4 regions of the Streptomyces sp. RLA123 genome follow, and region 1 is predicted to be linked to each of the others. Evidence: riboswitches for the same ligand, from Rfam matches in the RefSeq annotation. Region 1 holds a riboswitch; each other region holds the start of a gene.
What was found. Region 1 has a riboswitch for cyclic di-AMP ahead of RV983_RS04915 (transglycosylase family protein). Riboswitches for the same ligand answer to the same signal wherever they lie in the genome.

Region 1 (4,203 bases):
CGCCGAACATGGCGGTGAGGGCGTCGTTGACGTCGAGGATCCGGCCCTCCATGTCGGCGATGCCGATACCTATGGAGGCACCCTGGAAGATGGCTCGGAACCGCACCTCGCTCTCGTGCAGGGCCTGTTCGACGGCGGTGCGGGCGGCGAGCGCGGCCCGGGACAGGGCCTCCTGCTCGGTCCTGGTCCGTTCCCGCAGCGCGCCCGCGTACCCGTAGGCGATCCAGTGCTGGAGCCGGCCGGAGCGGGTACGGCCCTCGTCCGTCGGCAGGGCCGGGTCCAGCGGGGAGTACAGCAGCAGGTAGGCGTCCACGACGCCGAGGATGCGGGGCAGCGCCTCGGGGTCGGTGCAGTGCGCGGCCACCAGCGCTGAGCCGATCTCCGCGCCGGCGCGCGGGTCGAAGGGCTGGGCGTGCAGGGCCGCCTCCAGCCGCGCGGCGAGCGGGAGCAGGTACTCCTCGAACTCGCCGCGGGTCATGGAGGTGGCGGTGGCCGGGTAGATCGCCCGGCTCCAGATGATCGCGAAGCGCCGCAGGCTGTCGGCGGGCTCCGGTTCGGGGTCGGGGTCGCATTCCGTGGTCACGGTCACGCCTTGCGGCCGACGCCCGCGAACCCGCTGAAGACGACCGGATCGAGTTCGTCGTCGTCCGAGCCGTCCGGGCGCCACAGCGGCGGCGAGACCAGGCCCGGTTCGACGAGTTCGAACCCGTCGAAGAACGCCTCCACCGCGTCCCGCGAGCGCATGATCAGCGGTGAACTGGCACGGCGGTAGACGTTCTCCACCCGCTCGCCCTCCTCGGGCCGGCGCGGGCCGCCTTCCACGGAGGCATGGGTGAGAACGAGCAGGCTGCCCGGGGCGAGCGCGTCGCGCAGTTCGGCGACGGCCTTGGCGGGGTCGTCGGCGTCCTCGATGAAGTGCAGGACGGCGACCAGCAGCAGGGCCACCGGGCGGTCGAGGTCCAGCAGCCGGCCGGTCTCCTCGCTGTCCAGGATGTCGCGCGGGGAGCGCAGGTCGGCGGCGACGATCACGGCGTTCTCGTGGCCGTCCAGCACCGCGCGGCTGTGGGCGACCGCGACCGGGTCGTGGTCGACATACACCACGCGGGAGGCGGGGTTCGCGGCTTGGGCGACCTCGTGGACGTTGCCGAAGGTGGGGATGCCGGAACCGATGTCGAGGAACTGGGTGATGCCCTCGTCCACCGCGAAGCGCACGGCCCTGCGCATCAGGGCCCGGTTGGCCTGCATGATCTTGGGCAGGCCCGGGAAGGCCTCGATCGCCCGCCGCCCGGCCTCCCGGTCGACCTCGAAGTTGTGCGAGCCGCCCAGGTAGTAGTCGTAGATGCGGGACACGCTCGGCACGGACAGGTCGATGCCGTGGGGGGCCCAGGCGGGACGCTCCATCAACGACTCCAGCTCGTCGGGATCAGGGCACCCGTCCGTGTGGACGGCCGCGTGGCTCAGAGGCTACTGATCGTTCGATCGAGAGAAACCAGAAATGGAAATATTCGATCCGTTTTCGGTCACTCGCCAACGGCAAGTGCCCTGCCCCCGCGGCGCGGGAAACAGGGCACTTGTCACCGCCGGATGACGGGCAGTCAGATCGCTCAGACGCTGACGCCGTGCGCGCGGAGGTAGGCGAGCGGGTCGACGTCGGAACCGAACGACGCGGTGGTGCGCACCTCGAAGTGCAGGTGCGGGCCGGTGACATTGCCCGTGGCGCCCGACAGGCCCAGCTGCTGGCCCTCGGAGACGGTCTGGCCGGCCGAGACCGACAGCGAGGACATGTGGGCGTACTGCGAGTACTTGCCGTCGGCGTGCTTGATGACGACCTGGTTGCCGTACGAGCCGCCCCAGCCGGCGGAGACCACGGTGCCGGACGCGATCGACTTCACCTTGGTGCCGGTGGAGGCGATGAAGTCGACACCGGTGTGGTAGCCCTTCGACCACATGGAACCGGACTGGTGGTAGGGGGTGCCCAGCGTGACGTGGTCCAGCGGGGCCGTGTAGCCGGAGGCGGACGAGGAGGCGGGCTTCGCCGGCGCGGGGGTGCTCTCGGCGGGCTTGTCCGGGAGGGCGACCTTGACCTCGCCGCTCAGCGCCAGGACCTGGCCCGGGCGGATCAGGTTGGGGTCGGCGCCGATGACGGACCTGTTGGCGGCGTACAACTCGTGCCAGCCGCCGGTCACGTCCTGGGCGTCCGCGATCGAGGAGAGGGTGTCGCCGCCGACGACCTTGTAGCTGTCGCCGGTGGCCGGCTTGGAGGCGGAGTCGGCGGGCTTGCCGGCCCCGGTGTCCTTCACGGGGGTGGCGGGCTTGGGGGTGGTGGTGCCGGCGACGCTCTCGGGGGTGGCCGAGGTGTCGGCCATCGCCTTGGTCAGACCGGCCTTGGGGCCGCACACCGGCCAGGCCTGCGGGCCCTGGACGGCCAGGACCTTCTCGGCGACGGCGATCTGCTCGGACTTGGTGGCGAGGTCCGCACGCGCGGCGTACTTGGTGCCGCCGAATCCGGCCCAGGTGCTCTGGGTGAACTGGAGGCCGCCGTAGAAACCGTTACCGGTGTTGATGGACCAGTTGTTGGTGCTTTCGCAGCTGGCGACCTTGTCCCAGACGCTCACCGGGGCGGCGTGGGCACCGGTGGCGCCGACGACCGGAAGGGCGATCGCGGCACTCGTGGTGCCGGCGAATGCGCCGATGCGGACGAAACGGTTGGTCCGCTGACGACGGTGCTTTCCCTTTGCGGGCATGAGGAATTCCTCTCCGACGCCTACGAGGTGAGCTGTCGGGTTCGGGCTGGAGCTGCCCGGCCGCGTTGAGGCATGCCAACCAAAGGCACGTCGCTGCGACTTCACCCCAAGCCGTTCCGTGACACGGAACGGCACCTACCTGGGTCCCCCGCTCCTGCCGTGCGGTCTTGTCATCCGGTTTACGAGTGGCGGCAGGATTAGGCGTTCCACTCGGAAGAATTCCCGCGGGCATCCGGCCTGCGGGACTTGGAAGCTAAACGACGCCATCGCGCCCCGGCAAGGTCCGAAATCACAGCAATCGCCGACCGGCAAGTCGATCAATAAATTCTGTGACGTTACGTGAGAGGCGTCCGCTCTGCGTAGGCGAAATAATGACCCCGGGCAAACGGCCGTACACGGGTGGTGAATATGGGGAACTTAAATCGACGTTGGGTTGCCGAAACCTGCCGCAGCGTGTTCGCCGCGTGACACCCATCACGTGCCTATTGCCTACGCATGCACTGTGGATGCATATGTCCGCTTACGACCTTTGATGCCGGATAAGGCATGACATGGGGCGTCCCAACCCGCCTTCCACGACGGCTTCATGGAGCCCGCACACGTCGTCGTGTCCAGTGGGGCAACCGATGACCGGCACCCGTCGATTCCCGACGGCGTCGCCGCCCTCCGGTAACGCGGACGGGAGCACCGCTGCACCGTCGAGGCGACCGAGGACCCGGCGGCGCTCACCGCGGGCCTGACCGGCGGCGCGGCCGCGGTCTTCCTGCCGACCCGCGGCGAGGTGCTCGACGCGCGGGGGCACCGAGTACGGCCGGGTCTGGTAAGGGGACTGCCCGGGGGCGCGCTCCACCCGGCACTCGGACATGCAGCCGGGCGTGCTGCGCGTGAAGGAGGGCGACCCCCTCGCCCCGCGCACCCCACCCCCTCCACGCCCGGCCACACCCGAAGCCTGCGCCGACCCCGCGTGACGGCGGTATCTGCCGGGCGCCGTGACCTGGGCCACGGGCAGCGCGCGGGACGGCCGGGAACCCGGGTGACACGGCAGAACCGCCAGGGGTAGCCTCCCAATCCCGAACATTTTCTTACATCGCCACACCGACCGGGAGCCCCCGCGTGCCCTACCTCGCCGCCGAAGACCGCTATGCCTCGATGCAGTACCGCCGCACCGGCCGCAGCGGGGTCCTGCTCCCCGCCGTCTCCTTGGGCCTGTGGCACAACTTCGGCGACACCTCGCCGCTGGAGACCCAGCGCGCGGTCCTGCGCCGCGCCGTGGACCGCGGGGTCGTCCACCTCGACCTCGCCAACAACTACGGGCCGCCCGCCGGCTCGGCCGAGGCCAACTTCGGCACCCTCTTCGCCCAGGACCTGCGCCCGTACCGCGACGAGCTGTTCATCGCCAGCAAGGCCGGCTACGACATGTGGCCCGGCCCGTACGGCGAGTGGGGCAGCCGCAAGTACA
Region 2 (4,203 bases), 3.3 Mb from region 1:
TCCGCGGTGTGGATGCACATGGCCTGGTCGGCGTCGGCGGGGAAGACGACGTTCTCGTAGGCGAGCGTCAGGTCGCCCACGACCGGGTGGTGGTAGTGCTGCACGCCATGGGTCCGCTCCCGGACCCCCTGGTCGGCCCACCAGTCGCGGAACTCGGTGCTCTTTATGGTCAGTTCGCCGACCAGCTCGGTCAGTCCCGGGTCGTCGGGGTACCGCGCGGCCTGCGCCCGCAGGGCGCCGACGAGTTCCGCGGCGTAGGCCGCCCACTGCCGGTACAGGTCCCGCGCGGCCCCGTCGAGGAACAGGAAGCGCGCCAGGTTGCGGTCCCGGTGCGGGAGCGCGTCGAAGTCGGTGATCAGCGCGCGGGCGAGCCGGTTGGAGGCCAGTACGTCACCGTGCCGTCCCAGCACCAGGGCCGGCGAGCGGCCCTCCAGCAGGTCGAGCACGCGGTGCACCTCGGGACGGACCCGCTGCGGCCGGTGCGGCGGGCGGCGGGCGGCGCGGCGCGGCCGCGCCAGCTCGAAGAGGTTCGCCCGTTCGCCCGCGTCCAGGCGCAGGGCCCGGGCCACGGCGTCCAGCACCGCGTCGGAGACATTCTGGTGCCGGCCCTGCTCCAAACGGGTGTAGTAGTCGGTGCTCACGCCGGCGAGCCGCGCCAGCTCCTCGCGCCGCAGCCCCGGCACCCTGCGCGCCGTGCCGCTGACCGCCACCCCCGCGTCCTGAGGGCTCAGCCGCGCCCTGCGGGTCCGCAGGAACTCCCTGAGCTCGGCGTTGTGCTCCATGTCCTCCAGTATGGGCGGCCGGTCATACCCGCGCCCGGCCCCGCGTCCCCGCCCAGGTCGCGGGCTCGCGGGGGCGGCGGGCAGGACGGCGCGACACCCCCGGGAGGGGTCTAGGCGCCTTCCTCCAGGTGGCGGAGGCGTTCCTGGAAGTGGTCGAGGCGGGCGCGCAGGGCCGCGGCCTCGGCGGCGAGCTCCTGGCGCAGCGGAGGAGTGCCGGCGGGCTGCGGGGCCTCGCCGGTGACGTTGACGCCGGGGCCGGCGAGGCGGCCGAAGTCCGCCGGGTGCAGTACCCGCAGGCCCGCCGTGCAGACGTGGCAGCCGGCCTGGAGCGCCCGCCAGCCCGGCAGGCCCGTACCATCGCGCACGAAGACCCGCGCCGGGCGGCCGCAGCGGCAGGCCGCCATGCGGACGGTGCGCACCCGCTGCCGGGCATAGCGCATGCCGCGTTCGTAGCGGGTGTACGCGCCCAGCACGCTGACCTGGAGGATCACCGCGTCGCCGCAGTCCGTGGCGCAGGTGAGCGCCTGCGCCTCGGCGGCCGTGTGCAGGCAGTAGAAGCCGCAGTCGCAGCCCCGGGCCGGGCTGGGGTGCCGCCTCCCGTAGCCGCACCGGGCATCGTCCAGGACGTCGTACACGATGCGCCCGCCGAGGGAGACGCCCCGGAAGCCGACGCGCGTACCGTCCGCGGAGAGCATCGGGAACGCCAGCTTCCAGCCTGTCGGCGGCACTGCCGGCCGCTCCTCCGGCAAGCGGCGTCCGTACCTCACCGGACCGCGGCCTCGGCGCTCTCGGGCTCCTGCGTCGCCGTGACGTCCGTCGCCGGGGCCGTCCGGGCCGTCACGGCCGTCGCGACGTCGATCTCCTTCGCGACACCGGGCTGCTCGTCGCCGGTCTCCTCCGCGTAGCCCTTGGCCAGTGCCTTGCCCAGCTTCATGCGAGCCTCCAAGATCGGGCGAATCCGCCGTACTCGGGCATGATGACGCACCCGCGCGGCCGTCGCACAGGGGGCGTGGAGGCCCCGGGCGCCCGGGACCCGGCTCCGGCCGAGCCTCCCGAGCCGTCCCGTGAGGGCGGGCGGCGGCTGGGGCAACGATGCGGCCGTGCCGCTGTGGATGACGGCACATCAGCGTCCGTTGAGTCCTCAGGGTCCGCCGCGGCGACCGGAATTGCCCTGCTTTCAGAGGGGTTTCCATGTCATCGTGCGGCAAGCACGCGGCGTCGGGTGGTGTCAATGGTGACGAGCGTCACGGCCCCCGTCGTGGGGCACGTGGGGCCCCGGGGGGTCGCGGTGCCGAAACCTTCACCGCCGTCGCCGGCCGCCCGGCCCCTCCATGGCGTGCGCCGCGCTCCGCCGGGAGCCCGTACGGCGGCCCCCGCCGAGCCTCTTCTGCTCGCCGCCAGTGGCGTGAAGTGCACCGCAGTCCCTCGCCGGGCGGTGGTGCGGACCTTGCCGCGCGTTGTCTCGGCGCCCGCCGGGAACGGGTGTTGGGCGGCCGGGGTCCGGGGTGACCTTCACTCCTCGTGAGCAGAGCGCTCCCTTCCGCATAACGACTGATGCACACTCACATCTCTCGTTGGTCACGGCAGTCACAGCGGAATGCGACGATCTGCCCGGTAAATCCCCATAGATTCCCGGTGTGAACTCGCCGAAGCGGCTTGGAATTGGGTGCCGCCTCTATTAACGTTCGATAACGCAGCGCGGTCACCCGTCGCCCGCCAGGGCGGCGCCGTGCGCTTGCCGAATCCCGTCCGCGGGAACCGGGGAACCACTTCCTGGGGTGAATCGGGGGCCGTCACGGCCCTCGTAGGAGACCTTCCTGCTCCGAACCCGTCAGCTAACCCGGTAGGCGAGAAGGAAGGAAAGGAGCGCGCCCGCGTGGCGTCGAACGAGCCTGCCCTGATACCCGGACAACTACGACAAGAGGCCGGGTACACCAACCCCGAGTGGGACACCGCAGAGTGGAACATGGCCGCCGGGTGGAATCCCCCGGCCGCCGAGCAGGCTCCGCCGAAGAAGAACGCGATAGACGGCTGGGACACCGCGGAGTGGAACTTCGCCGCGGGCTGGGTCGAGGAAGCACTCGCCGCGGCTCCCGCGCCGGTCACCGGACCCGTAGCGCCGTTCACGCCCGTCGCTCCCGTGCCCGAGCCGCGCAGCGCGGTCGAGTCCGCGGCCTTCGTCGACGAGGCGTTCGGCACCCATGAAGCCGACGCGGCCCACGACGCGGCCACCCCGGACGCGTACGCCGCGCAGCCCCTGTCCCCGTTCGGCGAGCCGGAGCCGGCCACCGAACCGTGGAACCCCACCGAGGAGTCCACCGCGCCCGTCCGCGGCCGGCACCGGGTGGCCAAGCAGCGCACGCTGGGCCGCGGTTCGGCGGTCTTCGGCGTCGCGGCAGTGGCCGTACTCGGCGTCGGCGGTGTCGCGACCGCCGAGGGCAAGAGCCCGCTCCCCGTCTCCCTCCCCAACCTGCCCGAGGTGTCCAAGGTCCCCGGGATCGGCACCCTGCTGGACGACGAGCCCGTTGCCAAGCCCGTTGCCGAGGCCCTGACCCCGAAGGCCGGCGAGGCGCTGCGCGCCCGGATCCTCGACCAGGCCCAGCAGCAGCGGAACGCCGCCGACACGGCCGCGCGAACCGCCGCGCAGCGGGAGGCCGCCGACAAGGCGGCCAAGGCCGCCGCCGCGCAGCAGGTACGCGTGGAGGCCGCGGCCAAGAAGCAGGCAGCCGAGGCCGCCGCGAAGAAGGCCGAGGCCGCCCGGCTGGCCGAGCTCGCCAAGAGCTACACCCTGCCGCTGACCTCGTACACGCTCACCGCGAGCTTCGGGCAGTCCAGCTCCCTGTGGGCCAACACCCACACCGGCCAGGACTTCGCCGCCCCGACCGGCACCCCGGCCAAGGCCATCCACGGCGGCACCGTCACCGAGGCCGGCTGGGCGGGTTCGTACGGCTACCGCATCATCCTGACCCTCGACGACGGCACCGAGCTCTGGTACTGCCACCTCTCCTCGATGCTGGTCACCTCGGGCAAGGTCTCCACCGGCGACACCATCGGCCGCGTCGGCGCGACCGGCAATGTCACCGGCCCGCACCTGCACATCGAGGTCCGCCCCGGCGGCGGCGACCCGATCGACCCGATGCCGTGGCTGCGCAGCATGGGCATGAAGCCCTGATCCGACGCGACGCTAGCGTCGTACGCACGGACCCCGGCGGCCTGGTGACACCCCCGACACCAGGCCGCCGGCCCGTTTGTGAGCCCGTGACCTACGGGACGAGGAAGTTGTAGAGCTCCGAGACCCGGGGCGGGCCGCTCGGTTCCGGGAACCCGGACTCCTTGGCCGCCGGCATCATGATCACGAGATAGGCCTCCAGCGCCTCGGCCGAATGCCACACGTTCACGATCCGCAGACCGTCGTTGGTGA
Region 3 (4,203 bases), 1.2 Mb from region 1:
GCGGCGCAGCCGGTGCACCGCCGCGGCGCGCTCCACGTGGCCCGCCATCGCCGTGCGGGCGCGCTCGGCGTCCCCACGGGCGACGGCGTCCACGACGAATCCGTGCTCCTCCCAGGACTCCGCCGCGCGGCCCGGCGAGTCCACCGCGTACACCCAGGCGATCTTGTGCCGCAGCTGCGTCAGCAGCGCCACCAGCGTGGGGCTCCCCGAGGCCTGCGCCAGCGTCTCGTGGAACCACCCGTCCAGCGCCGGCAGATCGGACAACTGCCCCTGCGCCGAACGCTCCTGACCGAGGCGCACCAGGCCGTGCAACACCTTGACGTGTGCCTCCGTACGCCGCTGGGCCGCGCGCGCGGCGCCCAGCGGCTCCAGCAGGCCGCGGATCTCCAGGAGGTCTTCGGCCTCCTGGTGGGTGGGCTCGGCCACGGACGCGCCGGCGTGCCGGCGGGTGAGGACGAAGCCCTCGGACTCCAGGGTGCGCAGCGCCTCACGGACCGGGACCCGCGACACCCCGTAGCGCTTGGCGAGCTGCTCCTCGGTCAGCCGGCTGCCCGGTGCGAAGTGCCCACTGATGATGTCGTCGCGAATCGCCGCGCACACCGCCTGGGCGGAAATGCGGCGGCCCGCGCCGCCCGTCCCGTTCACATCCGGTCCCACATCGCCGGTTTCCTTCCCCTGCGTGCCGACGGCTGCCGCTGAATTCCCGCGCACCGCAGGTGCCGGCATTTCCGTGACGACTCTATTCCAGCACATGGCCGATTCCGGCGGCAGCCCGGAATTCATGGAGTCTTTTCGGACACACTTCCGCGCATACCGAAGGCCCCGGCCTTGGGGGAGCCGGGGCCTTCGGGTGGGGGGAGGGAGGTGGACCGGGAGGTCAGAAGAGGACGCCGTGGGAGCGCAGGTACGCCACCGGGTCGACGTCGGAGCCGTACGCCGGGGTGGTCCGGGCCTCGAAGTGCAGGTGCGGGCCGGTCACGTTGCCCGTGGCGCCCGACAGGCCGATCTGCGTGCCGGCGGCGACCGCCTGGCCGACCGAGACGCCGATCGAGGACAGGTGGCCGTACTGGGTGTACATGCCGTCCGCGTGACGGATCACGACGTTGTTGCCGTACGAACCGCCCCAGCCGGCCTCGACGACCGTACCGGCGCCGACGGCGTGCACCGACGTGCCGATGGCTGCCTGGAAGTCCACGCCCGTGTGGTAACCGGACGACCACAGGCTGCTGGTGGCGTGGTACGGGGTGCCGATGCCGCCGTGGACCGGCAGCCTCCAGGAGGTCAGGGACGTGCGGGCGCGGGAGCGCGAGGCGTGCGCCGCACCGTCGCGGGCGGTGGCCTTCGCCTCGGCGCGGGCCGTGGCGGCGGTCTTGGACTCCTTGACCCCCTTCGCCGCCTTGGCGGCCTCGGCCTTCTTGGCCGCCCGCTCCTTCATCACGTGCGCGACGTGTGCCGCGTGCTGCTTCGTGGCCTTCTTCGCCGCGGAGACCGCCGCCTTGTGCTGGGCGTCCGCCTGCTCGGCAAGGTGGGCCGCCAGGTCGCCGCTGACAGCGGCGCACTTGGCGAACGCGGAACGCTCGGCGTCCGCGGTGTGGGCGGAGGCGGAGGCGGAGGCGGTGAGCGTACCGGCGGTGACGGCGGTGAACGCGGCGGCGCAGGCGACGGTGGTGCGTATGGTGAACGCCATGGGCAGGCGGGGATCCTTTCCTTCCTTCTCGCCTACCGGGTTAGCTGACGGGTTCGGAGCAGGAAGGTCTCCTACGGGCGCCCCGGTGAGGGCGGGCCCGATTCACCCCAGGGGACGACTCATGTGGGTCCCCGGCTCCCCAGGCTCACGCCCGACGGGGACTCGGCGATCGTTGCTCCGGTGCCGCGGGGGGCGGCTGATTCCGCCGGACAACCCGAGGACGCTAACCGCGCCCCCGCGGCCGTTCCAAAAAAATCCGGCCTTTTGTGCGGGATGCCACACCGGGCACCAACCGGCCCCAACCGTGCCCCGCACGGCAAAGCCGCAGTTCCCGGCAGGATCCGGACGCCCCCGCCGCTGATGGACACCGACTCGATCAGCGCCCGCCCGGACCCGTGACCGGCGTCACCTCCCGGGCCCTCCAGAGGGGCACCGGGCGCTCGGCGCCCTGGGCAGGGTCCCCGCGTGACCACGGCACCAAGGGCAACGAAGCCCGCGGCCCGTGCCGCCGAAGATTTTTTGCGCGCCTTTCACGACCGGAGCCCCGGCCTTTAGTCGGCGGGGGTCCACAAGGCTCTCACCCGTGACGGGCGCACCAGCCACGCGGTGCCGGCCGAGCACGTCCCCGGCGCTCGCCGCGTCCTGGACCTGGGCTGCGCGGACGGCGCACTGCTGGAACTGTTCGCCGAGCGGGGGGGCCGAGGTCCTCGCCGGCATCGACCTGTCGGAGGGCGAGCCGGCCCTCGCCCCCCGGCGGCCCCCGCTGGCAGGCGCCGACCTTCCGCAGGGCCGAGCCCAAGAGCTGCCCTTCGCCGACGACTCCTTCGACGCCGTGGTGTCGCACATGGCGCTCATGCTGATGTCCGACCCCGACCAGGTCACCGCCGAGGCGGCGAGGGTGCTCGCCCCGGGCGGGACACTGGCCGTCGCCGTCGGCGGCGGGCCCGTCCCCGGCGAGGGAGTGGACCTCTTCCTGACGCTGGCCATGCCGTACTTCGAGGCGGCTCCGCCCGAGAGGCGCCTGCCCCGGCTCGGTGACCGCAGGACGCGCGGGGGCGAGCGGGGCTGGACGAGCTCCTGGGACCGCTCGGGTTCGCGCCGGTGTCCTGGCAGACCGTGGTCATCGGCATGGACGGCACGCCCTCGGAGGTCTGGTCCACCCTCACCTCGACGTACTACGACATGGAGGTCCTCGACGAGGAGCAGACCGCGGATCTCCGCGCCGGGTTCCTCGGCCGCGCGGCCGACCTGGCAGGGTCCGACGGGCGGCTCCCGTGCGGCATGCGGATCAACATGGCCGCCACGCGGCTGGAGCGCTGAGCCCGGACGCGACGCGGCCCCGGGCGCCGAGGGGCGTCCGGGGCCGCGGTGCGGGCGGGTGGCGTCAGGCGCCCGTGACGACCGTCACGGGTCCGATGCCGAGGTCGCGGACCGGGTCGGCGATCGCGGCGGCGTCACCGACCAGCACGACCACGAGCCGGTCCAGCGGGAACGCGGCGACGGCCGCGGCCGTGGCCTCGACCGTGCCGGTGGCCGCCAGGCGCTCGTACAGCCGCGCCTGGAAGTCGTCGGGCAGCGACTGCTCGACCTGGTCGGCGAAGGTGCCGGCGACGGCCGAGGCCGTCTCGTAGCGCAGTGGCGCGACACCCACGAGGTTCTGGACGGCGACGTCCCGCTCCTCGTCGGTGAGCCCCTCCGCCGCCAGGGTGCGCAGCACCTGCCAGGTGTCGGCCAGCGCCGGCGCGGTGACGTCGGTCGCCACGGAGCCGCTGATGCCGAGCAGGGAGATGCCGGTGCCCTCCGGAGTGGAGAGCAGGACCTGGCCGAAGGCGCGGACGCCGTAGGTGTAGCCCTTCTCCTCCCGCAGCACGCGGTCGAGGCGCGAGGTCAGCGTGCCGCCGAGGCAGTACGTGCCGAGCACCTGGGCCGGCCAGACCGGGTCGTGGCGGTCCGAGCCCGTGCGCCCGATGAGCACCTGGGTCTGGACGGAGCCGGGCCGGTCGACGACGATCACGCGGGCGGTGTCGTCCGCGGTGATCGCGGGCAGCGGGCGGCGCTCGGCGGGCTTGCCGCTCCACTCCCCCAGGGTGCTGCCGAGCAGCGCGTCCAGGTCGATCCCCGTGAGGTCGCCGACCACGACCGCGGTCGCGGTGGACGGCCGTACGTGCGTGTCGTAGAAGGCGCGGACGGCCGGCGCGTCGATCCGGGCGACGGTCTCCTCGGAACCCTGGCGCGGCCGGGAGCACCGCAGTTCGGCGGGGAAGAGCTCCTTGGACAGCGCCATGGCGGCGCGCCGCGCGGGGTTGGCGAGCTCGTGCGGGATCTCGTCGAGGCGGTTGCCCACCAGGCGCTCGATCTCGCTCTCCGGGAACGCCGGGGCGCGTAGCGCGTCGGCGATCAGGCCGAGGGCCTTGTCGAGGCGCGAGGCGGGGACCTCGAGCGAGACCCGGACGCCGGGGTGGTCGGCGTGCGCGTCGAGAGTGGCGCCGCAGCGCTCCATCTCGGCCGCGAACTCC
Region 4 (4,203 bases), 2.3 Mb from region 1:
GGTAGCCCGTGCGCTCCAGCACCGCCTCCAGGACGGTGGCGGGGCCGGCGCCGGAGTCGACGACCGTGCGGAGTTCCTCCAGCAGCTCGTTGAAGCGCTTGACGGCGTTGACCGAGCGGGCGGCCATGCCGAAGGCCTCGTCGACCCGGCGCAGCGCCGCCGGGAAGGAGATCCGCTCGCGCGAGGCCAGGGCGTCGACCATGGCCTCGGCGCGCTCGCCGATGCCGCGCTTGGGCACGTTGAGGATGCGGCGCAGCGGGACGGTGTCCTCGGGGTTGGCGAGTACGCGCAGATAGGCCAGGACGTCCCGGACCTCCTTGCGCTCGTAGAAGCGGACTCCGCCGACGACCTTGTACGGCAGGCCGACGCGGATGAAGACCTCTTCGAAGACACGGGACTGCGCGTTGGTCCGGTAGAAGACGGCGACCTCGCCGGGACGGGCGTCGCCTGCGTCGGTGAGCCGGTCGATCTCGTCGGCGATGAACTGCGCCTCGTCGTGCTCCTGGTCGGCGACGTAGCCGGTGATGACCGGGCCCTGGCCGGCCTCCGTCCACAGGTTCTTCGGGCGGCGGGAGGCGTTGCGCTCGATGACGGCGTTGGCGGCGGTCAGGATGTTCTGTGTGGAGCGGTAGTTCTGCTCCAGCAGGATCGTGCGCGCCTGCGGGTAGTCCTCCTCGAACTGGAGGATGTTGCGGATGGTGGCACCGCGGAAGGCGTAGATGCTCTGGTCGGCGTCACCGACCACGCACAGCTCCGCCGGCCCTTCGCCGCCCTGCTCCGCGTCCCCGGTCCCGACCAGCTCGCGCACCAGGGTGTACTGGGCGTGGTTGGTGTCCTGGTACTCGTCGACCAGGACGTGCCGGAAGCGGCGCCGGTAGTGCTCGGCGACATCCGGGAAGACCTGGAGCAGGTTGACCGTGGTCATGATGATGTCGTCGAAGTCGAGCGCGTTGGCCTCGCGCAGCCGCGACTGGTACATCGCGTAGGCCTCGGCGAGCTTCTTCTCGAAGGGGTTCTCGGCCTGGTCGGCGAAGGTCTCCTCGTCGATGAGCTCGTTCTTGAGGTTGGAGACCTTGGCGCTGAAGGACTTCGGGGGGAACTGCTTGGGGTCCAGGTCCAGGTCGCGGCAGACCAGCGCCATCAGGCGCTTGGAGTCGGCCGCGTCGTAGATCGAGAAGCTGGAGGTGAAGCCGAGCTTCTTGGACTCCCGGCGCAGGATGCGGACGCAGGCGCTGTGGAAGGTGGAGACCCACATCACATGGGCCCGCGGGCCGACGAGTTGCTCGACGCGGTCCTTCATCTCGCCGGCGGCCTTGTTGGTGAAGGTGATCGCCAGGATCTGGCCGGGGTGCACCTTGCGGGCGCCCAGCAGGTGGGCGATGCGGTGGGTGAGCACCCGGGTCTTGCCGGAGCCGGCGCCCGCGACGATGAGCAGCGGGGAGCCGGTGTGCTCGACGGCGGCGCGCTGCTGCTCGTTGAGCCCCTCCAGCAGGGCGGCGGGGTCGACGGCCGGGCGCGGCGCGCCGTCCCGGTAGTACGTGTCCCGGTCGGCGGGCGCGTCGAAGCGCCCCTCGAAGAGGTCGTGCGGAACCGCCTCGGCCTCCTCCTCGAGGGGCGGCGGCGGGTGCTCCTCCCTCGGTTCGAAGCCGGCCAGGAAGCTGTCGTCAAAGAGGCTGCTCATCGCTTCCCGAGTCTAAGCGGTGGGACCGACAGCGGTGCGCCGCTTCCGGGAGCCCGGTGGTCGCGGGTTCCGCGCACGCAGCCCCGCGGCAGTGCCGCCCGAGAGCCTCCGCGGGCCCACCGGAGTGGCCCACCGGAGGGCCGGGCAACGGCCCGGCTGCGTAAAGGTCACGAAATGATTGCGGACAATTCGAACACCAGCCTTCCCAGGAGCCACCCCAGTTGACTAGCGTGCCCCCTCAGGCGGTCCGCACCGAACGGCGGCGACCGAGCCGTCACGGCCGCCTCCGCTGAGTCCGGCGACCGCCGGAGCCGGGGACCCACCACTTTGGGGTGAATCGGTCCGTACGGGCACACGCACACGTGCCCGGACGACCGTAGGGCGGCCTTCCGAAGCCCGAACCCGACAGCTAACCCGGTAGGCGGTCCACGGAAGGAGCCGTCCGACTTGGCGACGCACCGCAAGCCGCGCCCCCGCATGCTCACGGTCCCCGGCCCGCGCACGGCCGTGGGGCTGACGACCGCCGCACTGGCGACCGTCACCCTCTTCGGAGAGAGCGCCAGCGCGGCGCCCGCCTCCCCCGACAAGCCGTCCATCACCGAGGTCAAGGCCAGGGTGGACTCGCTCTACCACCAGGCCGAGGCGGCCACGGAGCGCTACAACGGCGCCAAGGAGCAGACCGACAAGCAGCGGACGCACGCGGACGAGCTGCTCGACCAGGTCGCCCGCAAGACGCAGACGCTCAACGACGCCCGCCGCACGATCGGCGAGTACGCCACGGCCCAGTACCGCGGCGGCGGCCTGGACGGCACGACGTCCTTCCTGCTCACCTCCGACCCGCAGCAGTTCCTGGACCAGGCGCACCTGGTGGAGCGCCTGTCCGACCGCCAGGAGCACGCGATGGAGGCCTTCCGTACGCAGCAGGAGGCGACCACGCAGAAGCGCACGGAGGCGGTCCGGAGTCTGCAGAAGCTCAGCGAGGCGCAGTCGACGCTGGCCACGGAGAAGAAGGCGGTCAAGGAGAAGCTCGCCGCCGCGCAGCAGTTGCTCAACACCCTGACCGCCCAGGAGAAGGCGCGGCTGGCCGCCCTGGAGAAGAAGAAGCAGGAGGAGGCCGAGGCCGCGGCCAAGGCGATCGCCGCGAAGGAGAAGGAGGCGCAGCAGACGGCCGCGGACACGTCGGTCACCGGCGGAGGTTCCACCACGTCCACGGTGGCATCGGGCACCTACGCCGCCAAGGCCGACAAGGCGATCGCCTTCGCCCACGCCCAGATCGGCAAGCCCTATGTGTACGGCGCCACGGGCCCCAACTCCTTCGACTGCTCGGGCCTGACCCAGGGTGCCTGGGCCGCCGCGGGCGTCTCCATCCCCCGTACCACCTACGACCAGGTCGACTTCGGCTCCCGCGTCACCGCGGACCAGCTGCAACCCGGCGACCTGGTCTTCTTCTACTCGGACGTGACCCACGTCGGCCTCTACATCGGCGGCGGCAAGATGATCCACGCGCCTCACACGGGCACCGTGGTGAAGATCGCCCCGATCACCGAGATGCCGATCTACGGCTACGCCCGGATGGCCTGAGTCCCGCGCCTCCCCGCAAAGGGACTCAGGTCCAGAGCACCGCGATGAAGATGTTGGCGGTGGTCAGCGCACCCATGGTGCCGAAGGCCGCCGCCGACCACCTTCTCCTCGTCGCGCTTGACGTGGACCAGGCCGAGGACCACCACCAGCACGGCCGGCTTCACGCCGATCTTGACGTTGTTCACCGGCTGGTCGTCGGCCTGGTTGAGGCCGACCAGCAGCGCGCCGGTGACCAGCATGGTGAGAGCGCCGTGCAGCATGCCCGGCACGAAGCGCGCCTCGCCGCGGCCCATGGCCTTCATCTGGGTGAGGAAGCCGCCGAGCAGGGCGGCGATGCCGATGATGTGCAGGCCGACGACGAGGCTGATGAGTACGTCCATGGCTCACGACCCCAGCCACGCCCATATCAGCACCAGGCACCGAGGTGGGCTCCTTCCGGCACATCGGTCACGGCTGGACCGCAAGCGACCAGGTCACCCGTCGAACAGCGGTCATCGCGTGACAGGTAGCGGCCGAATCGGACCAGTCCCGCACACTCCCCCGCCGCCCGGCGGCGCACAGGTTTAGCGTCCTGCCCCAGGTGGCCGATCCCCACTGCCGGCGGGACTCGTCGTCGGCATCGGCCACCCCCGCCGAAGGTCCGGCGGCGGCGCGGCTCCCCGTCCGTCCGCCGCCGGACCGCGGGCAGCAAGTCCGGCAGCTCGGAAGGAGTGACGGCGCGTGGCGTCGCACAGAAAGCCCAAGGAGCGCACCCTCACCGGCTCCACCGTGCGCACGGCCGCCACGCTCGCCATCGCGGGAGCGGCCTCGGTGACGGTGTTCGGTGAGACCGGGCACGCCGAACCCCGGCTGACCACCTCCGAGGCCAAGGCCCGTGTCGACCGGCTCTACGAGGAGGCCGAGCAGGCCACCGAGCGGTACAACGGCGCGAAGGAGAAGGC

Region 2: linked by a shared signal. The riboswitch ahead of RV983_RS20080 (M23 family metallopeptidase) and the one ahead of RV983_RS04915 (transglycosylase family protein) in region 1 are both predicted to bind cyclic di-AMP.
Region 3: linked by a shared signal. The riboswitch ahead of RV983_RS10360 (M23 family metallopeptidase) and the one ahead of RV983_RS04915 (transglycosylase family protein) in region 1 are both predicted to bind cyclic di-AMP.
Region 4: linked by a shared signal. The riboswitch ahead of RV983_RS15220 (C40 family peptidase) and the one ahead of RV983_RS04915 (transglycosylase family protein) in region 1 are both predicted to bind cyclic di-AMP.

Annotation. Positions count from the first base shown of each region.
Region 1 covers NZ_JBWDOR010000003.1:1,065,155-1,069,357, forward strand. Annotated here, with positions in the region: gene RV983_RS04905 (putative bifunctional diguanylate cyclase/phosphodiesterase) at 1-589, opposite strand, end outside; gene RV983_RS04910 (SAM-dependent methyltransferase) at 586-1,401, opposite strand; gene RV983_RS04915 (transglycosylase family protein) at 1,605-2,744, opposite strand; cyclic di-AMP (ydaO/yuaA leader) riboswitch at 2,749-2,948, opposite strand; gene RV983_RS04920 (aldo/keto reductase) at 3,858-4,203, shown strand, end outside.
Region 2 covers NZ_JBWDOR010000003.1:4,405,104-4,409,306, forward strand. Annotated here, with positions in the region: gene RV983_RS20065 (helix-turn-helix domain-containing protein) at 1-782, opposite strand, end outside; gene RV983_RS20070 (hypothetical protein) at 893-1,510, opposite strand; gene RV983_RS20075 (hypothetical protein) at 1,546-1,716, opposite strand; cyclic di-AMP (ydaO/yuaA leader) riboswitch at 2,509-2,647, shown strand; gene RV983_RS20080 (M23 family metallopeptidase) at 2,659-3,954, shown strand; gene RV983_RS20085 (hypothetical protein) at 4,046-4,203, opposite strand, start outside.
Region 3 covers NZ_JBWDOR010000003.1:2,304,529-2,308,731, forward strand. Annotated here, with positions in the region: gene RV983_RS10355 (GntR family transcriptional regulator) at 1-657, opposite strand, end outside; gene RV983_RS10360 (M23 family metallopeptidase) at 878-1,687, opposite strand; cyclic di-AMP (ydaO/yuaA leader) riboswitch at 1,703-1,865, opposite strand; partial or broken gene RV983_RS10365 (class I SAM-dependent methyltransferase) at 2,271-2,558, shown strand; gene RV983_RS10370 (hypothetical protein) at 2,789-3,007, shown strand; gene RV983_RS10375 (M16 family metallopeptidase) at 3,072-4,203, opposite strand, start outside.
Region 4 covers NZ_JBWDOR010000003.1:3,378,867-3,383,069, forward strand. Annotated here, with positions in the region: gene pcrA (DNA helicase PcrA) at 1-1,681, opposite strand, end outside; cyclic di-AMP (ydaO/yuaA leader) riboswitch at 1,959-2,120, shown strand; gene RV983_RS15220 (C40 family peptidase) at 2,129-3,262, shown strand; partial or broken gene RV983_RS15225 (hypothetical protein) at 3,288-3,642, opposite strand; gene RV983_RS15230 (C40 family peptidase) at 3,983-4,203, shown strand, end outside.